Linked DNA regions of Filimonas lacunae. The protein of the gene in region 1 binds, or shares a complex with, the protein of each later gene. Links are inferred from orthologs where the notes say so. Each region holds a gene or a part of one and is shown on either strand. Other genes may lie near its edges.

The links. Proteins that work in one complex are often made in the same cells at the same time.
Region 2: the proteins of accD (region 1) and accC are in contact, whole or in part, in a solved structure (PDB 8UXZ), measured with the Escherichia coli proteins. The link is inferred for Filimonas lacunae from one-to-one orthologs.
Region 3: the proteins of accD (region 1) and accB are in contact, whole or in part, in a solved structure (PDB 8UXZ), measured with the Escherichia coli proteins. The link is inferred for Filimonas lacunae from one-to-one orthologs.

The regions. Positions count from the first base shown.
Region 1 is NZ_AP017422.1:2,134,546-2,142,389, reverse strand. Bases 2,220-5,119 are described here. They hold accD (acetyl-CoA carboxylase, carboxyltransferase subunit beta), read left to right. Parts: upstream 2,220-3,153; coding sequence 3,154-4,086; downstream 4,087-5,119. Other genes in these bases: FLA_RS08610 (hypothetical protein), read left to right, coding at 4,651-5,119; smpB (SsrA-binding protein SmpB), read left to right, coding at 4,148-4,585; fbaA (class II fructose-bisphosphate aldolase), read right to left, coding at 2,220-2,985. In the rest of the region: FLA_RS08635 (carboxymuconolactone decarboxylase family protein), read left to right, coding at 43-486; FLA_RS08630 (acetyl-CoA C-acyltransferase), read right to left, coding at 564-1,748; more of fbaA, read right to left, coding at 1,918-2,219; more of FLA_RS08610, read left to right, coding at 5,120-5,589; FLA_RS08605 (c-type cytochrome), read right to left, coding at 5,747-6,148; FLA_RS08600 (YtxH domain-containing protein), read right to left, coding at 6,257-6,577; lipA (lipoyl synthase), read right to left, coding at 6,619-7,575; FLA_RS08590 (hypothetical protein), read right to left, coding at 7,592-7,844.
Region 2 is NZ_AP017422.1:5,699,715-5,702,702, reverse strand. It holds accC (acetyl-CoA carboxylase biotin carboxylase subunit), read left to right. Parts: upstream 1-818; coding sequence 819-2,159; downstream 2,160-2,988. Other genes in the region: FLA_RS22510 (helix-turn-helix domain-containing protein), read left to right, coding at 2,263-2,838; accB (acetyl-CoA carboxylase biotin carboxyl carrier protein), read left to right, coding at 224-709; efp (elongation factor P), read left to right, coding at 1-68. UniProt on the Escherichia coli protein: This protein is a component of the acetyl coenzyme A carboxylase complex; first, biotin carboxylase catalyzes the carboxylation of the carrier protein and then the transcarboxylase transfers the carboxyl group to form malonyl-CoA.
Region 3 is NZ_AP017422.1:5,700,737-5,703,582, forward strand. It holds accB (acetyl-CoA carboxylase biotin carboxyl carrier protein), read right to left. Parts: upstream 1,744-2,846; coding sequence 1,258-1,743; downstream 1-1,257. Other genes in the region: accC (acetyl-CoA carboxylase biotin carboxylase subunit), read right to left, coding at 1-1,148; efp (elongation factor P), read right to left, coding at 1,899-2,465; FLA_RS22530 (peroxiredoxin family protein), read left to right, coding at 2,598-2,846. UniProt on the Escherichia coli protein: This protein is a component of the acetyl coenzyme A carboxylase complex; first, biotin carboxylase catalyzes the carboxylation of the carrier protein and then the transcarboxylase transfers the carboxyl group to form malonyl-CoA.

The DNA.
Region 1 (7,844 bases):
GCAACTTTGGGTTACAAAATCAGTAACACAAAAACTTAATTTATGAAACAGAGAATGTTAATTGGAAAAGTTGCACCAGAAGCCTATAAAGCCATGATTGCTTTTGACTCTTACATGGAAAAAACCAGCCTTACTCCCATTCAGAAAGAACTGATAAAAACAAGGGCTTCTCAAATAAATGGTTGTGCTTATTGTATTGATATGCATACAAGAGACGCCCGCAAGTATGGCGAAACAGAACAAAGATTATATGCACTTACTGCCTGGCGCGACACTCCTTTTTTTACAGAACAGGAACAGTCCATATTAGCCCTTACAGAAGAAGTAACCCTCATCAGCAATCATGTATCTGATGCCACTTACGATAAAGCGGTGGAAGTATTGGGGGAAGCAGTAACTGCTGATGTAATTATGGCAACCATTATTATCAATGCCTGGAACAGGATAGGCATTAGCACACATATGCAACCTGCTTTACAGAAATAATAAAAATGAAAAGTGTAAGTAAATAGCCTTCTTCTAAAAGCAAGCCATTCACTTACACTTTGTTATTTCATATATGCCTATGCAAGCTCTACTACCATGGCACTGGCACCACCGCCGCCATTACAAATACCAGCCGCCCCGGTTTTAGCACCATTCTGGCGTAATACGTTGATAAGGGTAACAATAATGCGTGCTCCGCTGGCACCCAGTGGATGCCCTAACGCCACAGCGCCACCATTCGTATTTACTTTGGCAGCGTTTAAGCCCATCTTTTGAATATTAGCCAGCCCTACCACAGAAAAGGCTTCGTTTAACTCAAAATAATCCACATCATTCATTTGAAGCCCTGCTTTGGCTACTGCCTTAGGCACCGCCAGTGCCGGTGTGGTGGTAAACCACTCAGGGGCTTGCTCAGCATCAGCATAGCTGCGGATGATGGCAAGGGGTTTTATTCCCAGTTCATCTGCCTTTTCTTTGCTCATGAGCACTACCGCTGCTGCGCCATCATTCATGGTGCTGGCATTAGCGGCAGTTACTGTACCATCCTTTTGAAAAGCAGGTTTTAGCTCTGGTATCTTGTCAAATTTCACATTAAATGGTTCTTCATCACGACTAAACAGTACCGGATCGCCTTTCCGCTGTGGAATAGGAACTGGTACTACTTCTTCGGTAAATTTTCCGTTTTCCCAGGCGTTTTGGCTACGCTTATAACTTTCTATAGCAAAAGCATCCTGGTCTTCCCGGCTAAAATGGCATTCACTGGCGCATAATTCCGCCGCATTGCCCATAGCATATTGATGGTACACATCCGTAAGGCCATCTTTAGACAAGCCATCGGTGAGTGAAATATCTCCGTATTTGTTGCCCCAGCGGGTTTGGGTAGAATAATAAGGCACATTGCTCATGCTTTCCATACCGCCGGCCACTATAACATCCGCATCACCCAACAATATGCTTTGAGCGCCTTGGGCAATGGCCTTCATACCACTGGCGCATACTTTATTTACTGTGGTGCAGATAACCGAATCAGGCAAACCCGCAAATTTGGCTGCCTGACGTGCCGGGGCTTGCCCCAGGTTGGCCTGTAGTACACAGCCCATTAATACTTCTTGCACCTGGTTGGGTTGAATACCTGCTTTTTCCACTGCTGCTTTAATAGCAATAGCTCCCAGGCGGGTGGCAGAAAAATCTTTCAGCGTTCCTCCAAAGCTTCCCATAGGTGTACGCACTGCTGAAACTATATATACCGTTCTTTTATCCATATGTCAATCAATTTTAGTAAAGATAACATTTGTTAGTTACCAAAAAAGAAGGCGAAATGTTATAAAAGAAACAGCGCCTGACATACGGGGATGTACAGACGCTGTTCTTACTATTGGTAAATCCAATGGTCCGCAGCCTTGCGGCTACAAACGATGGATTCCACAAAAACTATTTGTTTTTACCGATACAGTTTAAGTCGGTAAATGCTTCTTCTAAACGGGAAACAAAAGTGTCTTCGCCTTTTCTTAACCAAACACGTGGATCGTAGAACTTCTTGTTAGGCTTATCAGCACCTTCCGGGTTACCCAGCTGGCCTTGCAAATAACCTTCGTTCTTTTTGTAGAAGCCTAAAACGCCTTCCCAGAATGCCCACTGCATATCGGTATCAATGTTCATTTTGATAACACCGTAGTCCAGTGTTTCAGCAATCTGGTTTTTAGGAGAACCGCTACCGCCATGGAACACAAAGCTCACTGGCTTGTCGCCAGTTTTGAAATGCTCCTGGATGTAAGTCTGGCTGTTTTTCAGGATGTCAGGACGTAATTCTACGTTACCCGGGCTGTAAACACCATGTACGTTACCAAAAGAAGCCGCAATGGTAAACAGCGGGCTTATTTTACCTAAAGCTTCATAAGTTTCAGCAACTTCTGAAGGCTGTGTATATAATTTAGAGTTTTCAACACCAGAGTTGTCCACACCATCTTCTTCACCACCGGTAACACCCAGTTCTACTTCAATGCTCATACCCAGTTTGGCTATTTTCTTGAAGTATTCAACTGAAATTTCAATGTTTTCGTGCAGTGGCTCTTCGCTCAGGTCTAACATGTGTGAGCTGAACAGGGGCTGACCGTTTTTAGCTTTAAAATCTTCACCGGCAGCAATTAAGCCGTCGATCCAGGGTAACCACTTTTTAGCAGCGTGGTCGGTATGTAAAACTACAGGTACACCATAGTATTTAGCTACGTTGTGTACGTGTAAAGCACCGCTTACGGCACCGGCAATATTTGCCTGTAATTTGTCGTTAGGCATACCCTTACCAGCAAAAAACTGGGCGCCACCATTGCTAAACTGGATAATTACGGGAGACTGCACCTTGGCAGCGGTTTCCAGAACGGCGTTAATAGAGTTGGTACCAATTACGTTTACAGCAGGTAGTGCAAATTTATTCTTCTTTGCATCGTCATATAAAGCTGCTAATTCTTCGCCGTGCAACACGCCGGCACTGTACTTGGCCATTTTAAAAATTTTTTAGTTTTAGAATAAAAAGCTTACCATACACTAAGCGGTGCAAAATAAACGCATTAAACACGAACATTCAAACCAAATAAATGACACAGGTTTTACCATAATAGCGCAAACTGCTTATTTTTGCTCCCCGACCCTCTTTTTAAATTAAAATTTCGGATGAAAAAAGAAGAAGATTTTGAATCGAACCTGGCTGGTGAAGCTGACAATAACGCGAACCCGCATTCTGACTCTGGTGAGGCCAAGGAAAGATGGTTCAGAAGATTTAGCAAGGGTATCCACACTTCCACATCGGAAAAGAAGGAAACTCCCGAGGGATTATGGAGCAAATGCCCGGAGTGTAATTACATCTGTACTACTACCGAACTGGAAGAAAGTTTGTACGTATGTCCCAAATGTAACTACCACCACCGCATTGGCAGCGAAGAATACTTCGACCTCCTTTTTGACGAGCAGGAATTTACCACGCTGTTTGAAGATATATATAGCAAGGACTTTTTAGGTTTTACCGATCTGAAACCTTACCAGAAACGCCTGGACGAAATTCATTCCAAAACCGACCTGAAAGACAGTATGCGTGTTGCTTCCGGTAATGTGCATGGCAAAGGGCTGGTGGTAGCGGCTATGGATTTCGAATTCATTGGCGGATCGTTGGGTAGTGTAATGGGTGAGAAATTTGCCCGTGCAGTAGATTATTGCATCGAGCACAAACTCCCTTACCTGGTAATATCCAAAAGTGGCGGTGCCCGTATGATGGAAAGCGCCTTCAGCTTAATGCAGCTGGCAAAAACATCCGGTAAATTATCGCAGTTAAGTGATGCAGGCTTGCCCTTTATTTCGCTGATGACCGATCCTACCTTTGGTGGTATCTCAGCCAGCTTTGGTATGCTGGGCGACTTAAACATTGCCGAACCAGGCGCCTTAATTGGTTTTGCCGGACCGCGTGTAATTAAAGAGACCATTAAAAAAGACCTCCCTCCTGGATTCCAGCGCAGTGAGTTTTTACTGGAACATGGTTTCTTAGACTTTATTGTAGACAGAAAAGTTCTGAAAGATAAACTGGCCCAGGTAATAACCTTATTCCAGGGTTAAACCGGCCGGTATAAATTTTGCACCTTCCCGCCCCTGAAGGCGGGATGGTTTTTTATATAGCATGGCTAAAGAAATGAATAACAGGCAGGCGTATTTTCACTACTACATAGAAGATAAATATGTAGCAGGAATAGTACTGCTGGGCACCGAAGTAAAAAGTATAAGAGACGGAAAAGTTAGCTTTAACGACGCCTTTTGTCTATTTGACGATGGCGAATTATGGGTACGAGGTTTATACATTGCCGAATACAAACTGGGCACTACCAATAACCACATTGCGGTTCACGACCGTAAACTGTTGCTTACCAAAAGAGAACTCAAGAAACTTACGTTAAAAATGAAAGAAAAGGGATATACTATTGTTCCTCTTCGTGTATTTTTAAACGAGAAAAACCTGGTTAAAGTGGAAATAGGTTTGGGTAAAGGCAAAAAGCTTTACGACAAACGCGATACCATCAAACAGAGAGATAACGACAGGGAAATGAAACGTTACCAATAGTTACTGTTACGGGTTACGATTGTTAGCATGATTCTTGAATAATTCCGCAAAACCACTTTTCAGGCATGAAATGTTTGTATACTTGTTTCTACATGGTGGCATTGGTGTTTATTCACCTTTTTACTCCCGTTTCAGTTCAGGCACAAAGCATTAAAGGTAAATGGTATGGCGTTGGCAATGTAAGCACCAGCTCTAACACCAGTAACTACCTGTGCGAGTTCATTTTAGAACAAAAAGGCAATATCATCACAGGTGAGTTTAACTATTTCTTTCGTAACGGTTATTTCAGCAACAAAATCAAAGGCACCTACAATGCTGATAAAAGGCTGCTGAAAATAAAATTCATTCCTATCATATTCCACCAGACAGTAGATGCGGCTATGGGCGTGGAGTGTACTATGGAGGGAGAATTTACATTAAAGGTATCCCGTGTTGAAAGCACGCTTACCGGCACATTCCAGAGCGATGAAGACCACAAATACACCTGTACACCTATCAGCATACGCCTGACCAAATTATTAAAAGAAGTGCCGTTTAAAACCCTGGTAGAAAACGACATTGAACAACAGGAAAAAGATACGTTGATTAAACCACTGGAGTCTCCTACCCTGAAATTGGAACGTGATGCATTGATACAGTTGAACATGCGTACCAAAAAGGTAGTGAAAGAGCTGGAAGTAACAGAAGACTCAGTTAAGGTTGACTTATACGATAATGGCGAGTTTGACCACGATACTGTTTCGGTGTTCTACAATGGCAAACTGGTTCAGTTGAAGCAACAGTTGGAAACCCGCAAAGCCATCACATTTAAAGTGTTTGTAGATGATAACCCGGCCAATAATGAAATCATTATGTTCGCTGAAAATCTGGGTGAAATTCCACCGAATGCAGCCTTAATGGTCATCAGTGATAAAACCCATCGTTACGAAATTAATCTTACCAGTAACTTCCGGGAAAGCGAAGCCGTACGACTAAAAAAAGCGGCACCGCCGGTGAAGAAGTAGAAAAGTTAAAAGAGTTATCAATTGAGAATAAAAAGAGGGCAGGATTTGAGTAATCCTGCCCTCTTTTTTTAGATGCCATTTGCCCATGTTTCTTATCTCCACAACCACTTTTCCATTCTCTGTTAAACACTCGCACCTCTCTCCTATACTTCCCCCACTAAGGAATCGTATTGCCCCTATGGCAGGTATTACAGGTAACTTTATTGGCAAAACGGGCACTGTCTTCCGGAGCCACATCATCCATAAAGTACTTTTTATTAATCTCGTTAGTCATAGTCATCATCATACGGGTAGTTTCTTTTTCATGCTTTTCATCGCTGCTAAAATCCATTCTGCCACCTTCTTTGCTGGGTGCATGACAAAAGCCACATTTTACACCCAGGGCTTCATTAAAGCCGCGCATAATGCGATCAAGACTGTCTTTACTAATGTTTTGGGGTAGAATTTTTAAATTCCTTTTGCGGGGTTGTTCTGAGGGTTTGTAAGCAGCCATGCTTAACAGGGCAAGGGCACATAAGCTCACCACAACCGCCGTTTTTTTACGGTGGAGACTAAACATATCATCAATTTTGTTTGAAAATAATAAACGGCTGTAATAATAGCCGTTATAATAAACAAAAAGCCTGTTTACGTCGGTAAACAGGCTTTTGATACGGTAGTAAAATAACTAAGACAGAACTACAGGTTCTTTTTCCTGGCCATTTTTAATATTCTGATAGCTGTTTTTGCTGGCTTCAATTAATTTCAGTACTCTTTCACGCACATCGCCTTTTAAACCATCTATCTCATTTTCAAATATCTCTTTCAGTTCATCCAGTTCTGCATCAGCCGAACCTCTGAAACGACGAATTCTTCTTTTCAGGTTATCTGCACCTTCTGCAATTTTACCGCGTGTTTCTTTGCCAGATGCAGGCGCTACCAGTAAACCAATAGCAACACCAGCTACAACACCAGATAATGCTCCAACCAAAATTTTTTGTACGCTCATAGGAAAAGTCTTTTATAATGAATAATAGTGTTTGCTATTCATTACCCAAGAACAATGCCAGCCTCCTTCTCTTCCATCCACTTCTTACGACCATAACCTTCAAAAACATGGCGTTCGCTATGATAGGAAGAACGTACCAACGGACCGCTTTCAACATAATCAAAACCCAGTTGATAGCCTATTTCACGCAGTTCGGCAAACTCATCGGGATGCACAAAACGATGAACAGGTAAGTGCTTTTGAGTAGGTTGTAAATATTGACCTAAAGTGATTACATCTACATTTACAGCTGCCAGATCTTCCAGAGTTTGTACTATTTCGTCTTTGGTTTCGCCCAAGCCAAGCATAAGGCCGGTTTTGGTGCGCATACCACCTTCTTTTAACACTTTCAACACTTCCAGGCTACGTCTGTATTTGGCCTGAATACGCACCTGGCGGGTAAGTCTTTCCACAGTTTCCATATTGTGGCTCACTACTTCGGGCGCTGCATCTATAATGCGCTGGATATTCTCTACCTGGCCTTTAAAATCAGGCACCAGGGTTTCCAGGGTGGTATCGGGATTCAGCGATTTTACTGCTTTAATGGTGTTGTACCAGATAATAGAGCCGCCATCTTTCAATTCGTCTCTATCTACACTGGTTAAAACGGCGTGCTTCACTTTCATTAAGTGAATCGCTTCCGCTACCCTTTGTGGCTCATCCCAGTCCACCGCATCCGGTTTGCCGGTGGCTACGGCACAAAAACCGCAGCTACGTGTACAGGTATTGCCTAATATCATAAATGTAGCGGTGCCGGCTCCCCAGCACTCTCCCATGTTAGGACAGTTGCCGCTTTCGCAAATGGTATGTAGTTTATGGGTATCAACAAGGCCGCGAACATGCTTATAGCTCTCGCCAATAGGCAGTTTTACACGCAGCCAGTTTGGTTTTTTAGGCCTTCCATCCGCCGTAACTATCGTTTCCTCCGTCGTCTTCGTAACTATCGGTAATTCCTGCATAATCAACAAAATTAAATCACTTTCTCTTACCAAACACCAGGGCAACGTAACCGTTGAAGAAAAACTTCTTATCGGTATCTCCCACCATAATTGGCATATTCTGCGTATAATACTCGGCGTTTACCCCAATTTCAATGGCGGATAACAGCTCATTAAACCGTCCATAATCGAAACGTAAGGCTGCACGGGCATGAATACCAGGTACAAATTTAATTTTTCCAAAGCCTTTAAAAAGTCCGCTGGCGCCATCAATTAGCGTAGGATCCAGG
Region 2 (2,988 bases), 3.6 Mb from region 1 along the record:
TAAACGAAGGTGAAGTTATCCGTATTAACACCAAAACCGGTGAATACGTAGAAAGAGTAAAAGACTAATTAATTAGTTATAATAATAAAATCCCGCGGGGGCGCGGGATTTTGCTTTACCGGAAATAAGGGGAAAAAAGCTTGTTTTATGTGAAAAATGGCTATTTTGCCACCCCTTTTGGCTAAAAATCTTAATAATACAAAGAAACCCCAAAAAAGAGCATATGGACTTCAAACAGGTTCAGGAACTGATAAAGATCATTAACAAGAGCAATATCGGTGAACTGACTATCGAGGAAAAGGATTTCAAGATTACCATCAAGCAAAAAGAAGACCAGGTACAAACTGTGTATGCTGCTCCTTCTGCGCCAGTTTACACTGCTGCACTGCAGGCTCCACAGGCTGTTGCTTTGCCAGCTGCCGGTGCTGCTGCACCTGCTGGTGATGCTCCTGCTGCTAAAGCAGATAATCTGATTACTATTAAAAGCCCGATGATCGGTACCTTCTACCGTCGTGCTTCTCCTGACAAACCTTTATTTGTGGAGGTGGGTTCCGAAATCGCTCCTGGTAAAACAGTATGTATTATTGAAGCGATGAAGCTTTTCAATGAAATTGAAAGCGAAGTGAGTGGTAAAATTGTAAAAGTGCTTGTGGAAGACGCAAGTCCTGTTGAATTTGATCAGCCATTATTCCTGGTAGAACCAGCTTAATAAAAAGTCATTAAGTCATTGGTAATGTATTCATTTTACGATGAATAGATTACTGATGGCTTATTTTTTTGACTCACCCATAGACGTTCTGATTAAACTACTAAAGTAAATGTTTAAAAAAGTTCTTATAGCCAATCGCGGAGAGATAGCATTACGGGTTATCCGTACCTGTCGTGAAATGGGCATTAAAACCGTGGCTGTATACTCTACTGCGGATAAAGACAGCCTGCATGTAAAATTTGCAGATGAAGCTGTTTGTATCGGCAAGCCCCCCAGCAGTGAATCTTATCTGAACATTCCTCATATTATGGCAGCTGCAGAAATTACCAATGCAGATGCTATTCACCCTGGATACGGATTTTTAGCAGAAAATGCCAAGTTTGCCCAGATCTGTGGTGGACATGGTATTAAGTTTATCGGACCCACCCCTGAGATGATCAACAAAATGGGTGACAAGATCACTGCTAAAGATACCATGATTAAAGCTGGCGTACCTGTTATTCCAGGTAGCGATGGTTTGTTGCAAAGTGTAGACGAAGCAAAACACCTGGCTAAAAATGTGGTAGGCTATCCTGTTATTTTAAAAGCTACTGCCGGTGGTGGTGGTAAAGGTATGCGTGTAGTTTGGGAAGAAAGCGAACTGGAAAAAGCATACAATACTGCTAAAGCAGAAGCTGCAGCAGCTTTTAAAAACGATGGTATTTACATGGAGAAATTCGTGGAAGAACCTCGTCACATCGAAATTCAGGTTGCGGGCGACAGATATGGCAGAGTATGTCATTTAAGCGAACGCGACTGTTCTATACAGCGTCGTCACCAGAAACTGGTAGAAGAATCCCCTTCTCCGTTTATGACTCCGGAACTGCGCCAGAAAATGGGTGAAGCAGCTATTAAGGCAGCGGCAGCCATTAACTATGAAAGCGTAGGTACCATTGAATTCCTGGTTGATAAGCACCGCAATTTCTACTTCATGGAAATGAACACACGTATCCAGGTAGAGCATTGCGTAACCGAAGAGGTAATTAACTTTGACCTGATTAAGGAGCAATTGAAAATTGCTATGGGTGAAGAAATTTCCGGTAAAAACTACGAACCTCAGATGCACGCCATCGAGTGCCGTATCAACGCGGAAGATCCTTACAACGATTTCCGTCCTTCACCAGGAAAAATCACCGTATTGCACACCCCGGGTGGGCATGGTGTAAGGGTAGATAGCCATGTGTATGCAGGTTATGTAATTCCTCCTTATTACGATTCCATGATTGGTAAACTGATTACCGTTGCCCGTACACGCGACGAAGCCATTAGCACCATGTACCGTGCATTAAGTGAGTATGTAATTGAAGGTGTAAAAACCACCATTCCTTTTCACTTACAGTTAATGCAGAACGAAGATTTCAGAAGCGGTAATTTCAATACTAAGTTCCTGGAAAGCTTCCAGATGAAATAGTAGCGGTTCACCGTTTTAAATATTCTCTTAACATAAAGGCTGTACATCTGTTACAGCCTTTTGTTATTATTGCTTGTAAACGTTTCATCATCCCGAACTTGTAATGGAAAACGATATCATACTTCAGATAGGCAACCGCATCCGCGAAAAACGGAAAGAGGGAAATGTAACGCTGCAGGAACTGGCAGATAGTGCAGGGGTGAGCAAAGGATTGATATCCCAGATTGAAAACAACCGCACAGTGCCCTCCCTGCCGGTGCTACTGAATATTATAAAGGCCCTGCAGGTGGATTTGAATGCGTTTTTTGACAACCTGGATGCAGGTAAGGATAATGAACCGGTATTGATTAAAGCAGGTGAAGGAAAGGCCATTAAAAAGGAGTATTCCAATGGATCGCACTACCACCGTATTATCTCGTTCCGGCATAATGGCCGCCTGGTAGATGTGGTATTATACCGCCAGGAGAAAGGGGCCCGGAGAGGAATGGTGTCTACCAACGCTATTGAGTATAATTACATGTTACGGGGTAAAATGCAATACGAAATAGAAGGGAAAACTTATATACTGGAAGAAGGAGATTCTTTTCATTACGATGCCCGAAAACCGCATCTTACCCGTTGCCTGGAAGGAAAAGATTGCCTGATGCTGGTAATTTACTTTTTTGAGGAAGAGGCCTAAACTGCTTCCTTATTTTTTGCATTGAATGTTTAGTATTAGTAAATAAAATGTTTTTAAAGGCTGTATTGTTTATAATTAGTTTATTATTTGTTAACCTGTAAAATTCCCTCCCTCCTGAAGCTGCTGCTACTTTTGTATGGCTAAGGGCTT
Region 3 (2,846 bases), 3.6 Mb from region 1 along the record:
GAATCGTAATAAGGAGGAATTACATAACCTGCATACACATGGCTATCTACCCTTACACCATGCCCACCCGGGGTGTGCAATACGGTGATTTTTCCTGGTGAAGGACGGAAATCGTTGTAAGGATCTTCCGCGTTGATACGGCACTCGATGGCGTGCATCTGAGGTTCGTAGTTTTTACCGGAAATTTCTTCACCCATAGCAATTTTCAATTGCTCCTTAATCAGGTCAAAGTTAATTACCTCTTCGGTTACGCAATGCTCTACCTGGATACGTGTGTTCATTTCCATGAAGTAGAAATTGCGGTGCTTATCAACCAGGAATTCAATGGTACCTACGCTTTCATAGTTAATGGCTGCCGCTGCCTTAATAGCTGCTTCACCCATTTTCTGGCGCAGTTCCGGAGTCATAAACGGAGAAGGGGATTCTTCTACCAGTTTCTGGTGACGACGCTGTATAGAACAGTCGCGTTCGCTTAAATGACATACTCTGCCATATCTGTCGCCCGCAACCTGAATTTCGATGTGACGAGGTTCTTCCACGAATTTCTCCATGTAAATACCATCGTTTTTAAAAGCTGCTGCAGCTTCTGCTTTAGCAGTATTGTATGCTTTTTCCAGTTCGCTTTCTTCCCAAACTACACGCATACCTTTACCACCACCACCGGCAGTAGCTTTTAAAATAACAGGATAGCCTACCACATTTTTAGCCAGGTGTTTTGCTTCGTCTACACTTTGCAACAAACCATCGCTACCTGGAATAACAGGTACGCCAGCTTTAATCATGGTATCTTTAGCAGTGATCTTGTCACCCATTTTGTTGATCATCTCAGGGGTGGGTCCGATAAACTTAATACCATGTCCACCACAGATCTGGGCAAACTTGGCATTTTCTGCTAAAAATCCGTATCCAGGGTGAATAGCATCTGCATTGGTAATTTCTGCAGCTGCCATAATATGAGGAATGTTCAGATAAGATTCACTGCTGGGGGGCTTGCCGATACAAACAGCTTCATCTGCAAATTTTACATGCAGGCTGTCTTTATCCGCAGTAGAGTATACAGCCACGGTTTTAATGCCCATTTCACGACAGGTACGGATAACCCGTAATGCTATCTCTCCGCGATTGGCTATAAGAACTTTTTTAAACATTTACTTTAGTAGTTTAATCAGAACGTCTATGGGTGAGTCAAAAAAATAAGCCATCAGTAATCTATTCATCGTAAAATGAATACATTACCAATGACTTAATGACTTTTTATTAAGCTGGTTCTACCAGGAATAATGGCTGATCAAATTCAACAGGACTTGCGTCTTCCACAAGCACTTTTACAATTTTACCACTCACTTCGCTTTCAATTTCATTGAAAAGCTTCATCGCTTCAATAATACATACTGTTTTACCAGGAGCGATTTCGGAACCCACCTCCACAAATAAAGGTTTGTCAGGAGAAGCACGACGGTAGAAGGTACCGATCATCGGGCTTTTAATAGTAATCAGATTATCTGCTTTAGCAGCAGGAGCATCACCAGCAGGTGCAGCAGCACCGGCAGCTGGCAAAGCAACAGCCTGTGGAGCCTGCAGTGCAGCAGTGTAAACTGGCGCAGAAGGAGCAGCATACACAGTTTGTACCTGGTCTTCTTTTTGCTTGATGGTAATCTTGAAATCCTTTTCCTCGATAGTCAGTTCACCGATATTGCTCTTGTTAATGATCTTTATCAGTTCCTGAACCTGTTTGAAGTCCATATGCTCTTTTTTGGGGTTTCTTTGTATTATTAAGATTTTTAGCCAAAAGGGGTGGCAAAATAGCCATTTTTCACATAAAACAAGCTTTTTTCCCCTTATTTCCGGTAAAGCAAAATCCCGCGCCCCCGCGGGATTTTATTATTATAACTAATTAATTAGTCTTTTACTCTTTCTACGTATTCACCGGTTTTGGTGTTAATACGGATAACTTCACCTTCGTTTACAAATAAAGGCACGTTAACGGTAGCACCGGTTTCGATAGTAGCTGGTTTGGTAGCACGGGTAGCAGTATCTCCTCTTAAACCTGGTTCGCAATAAGTAACCTGAACCACAATTTTCTCAGGTAATTCTGCACCAATAGGCAGTTCGGTTTCTGTATTAATAAATACAAAAACTTCTGAGCCATCTTTCAGAAACTGAGGAGCATCGATCATGCCTTCTCCCAGAATAATCTGCTCAAATGTTTCGTTGTTCATCAGGTTATAGCCAGACTCATCTTTATACAGGTACTGGAAAGCTTTCTTCTCTACACGTACAGGGAAAATAGTTTCGCCGCTGTTCCATGTTTTTTCAATAGAACGGGCGTTATCCACACCTTTCAATTTAGCCCATACTTTGGCTGCGGCACGGGCAGTTTTGTTTTCACCGAATTCTACCACTGAGTATAAACTGCCGTCCAGTTTCAGGATAATACCACGGCTGATATCTGATGTAGTTGCCATAAAAAGAATTTGTAATTTTTTAATTTCCGCTTACCGGAAAACGTGGCAAAAGTAGGGATTACGATGGAAAAACCATCATAAGCCATTATTCTGAGTAGGGAGATTCCGATATTTGAACAAAATATGTTTTCCATGCAAAAAATAATACTGGCCTTTTTGCTGTTATTCGTTTCCCACTCGTTTGTTAATGCCCAGGCATATGACACCACCGCCCAATACAAAAAACATCCGGGACTGCCTGTTTTTCAGATTCTTCAAAGCGACAGCACCTGGTTTACAGATGCACAATTACCTAAAGACCGTCCTATTGTTATTATTTATTTCAGCCCTGAGTGTGGTCACTGTCAAACCGAAGCCGAAGACCTGGTAAAACATATGGAG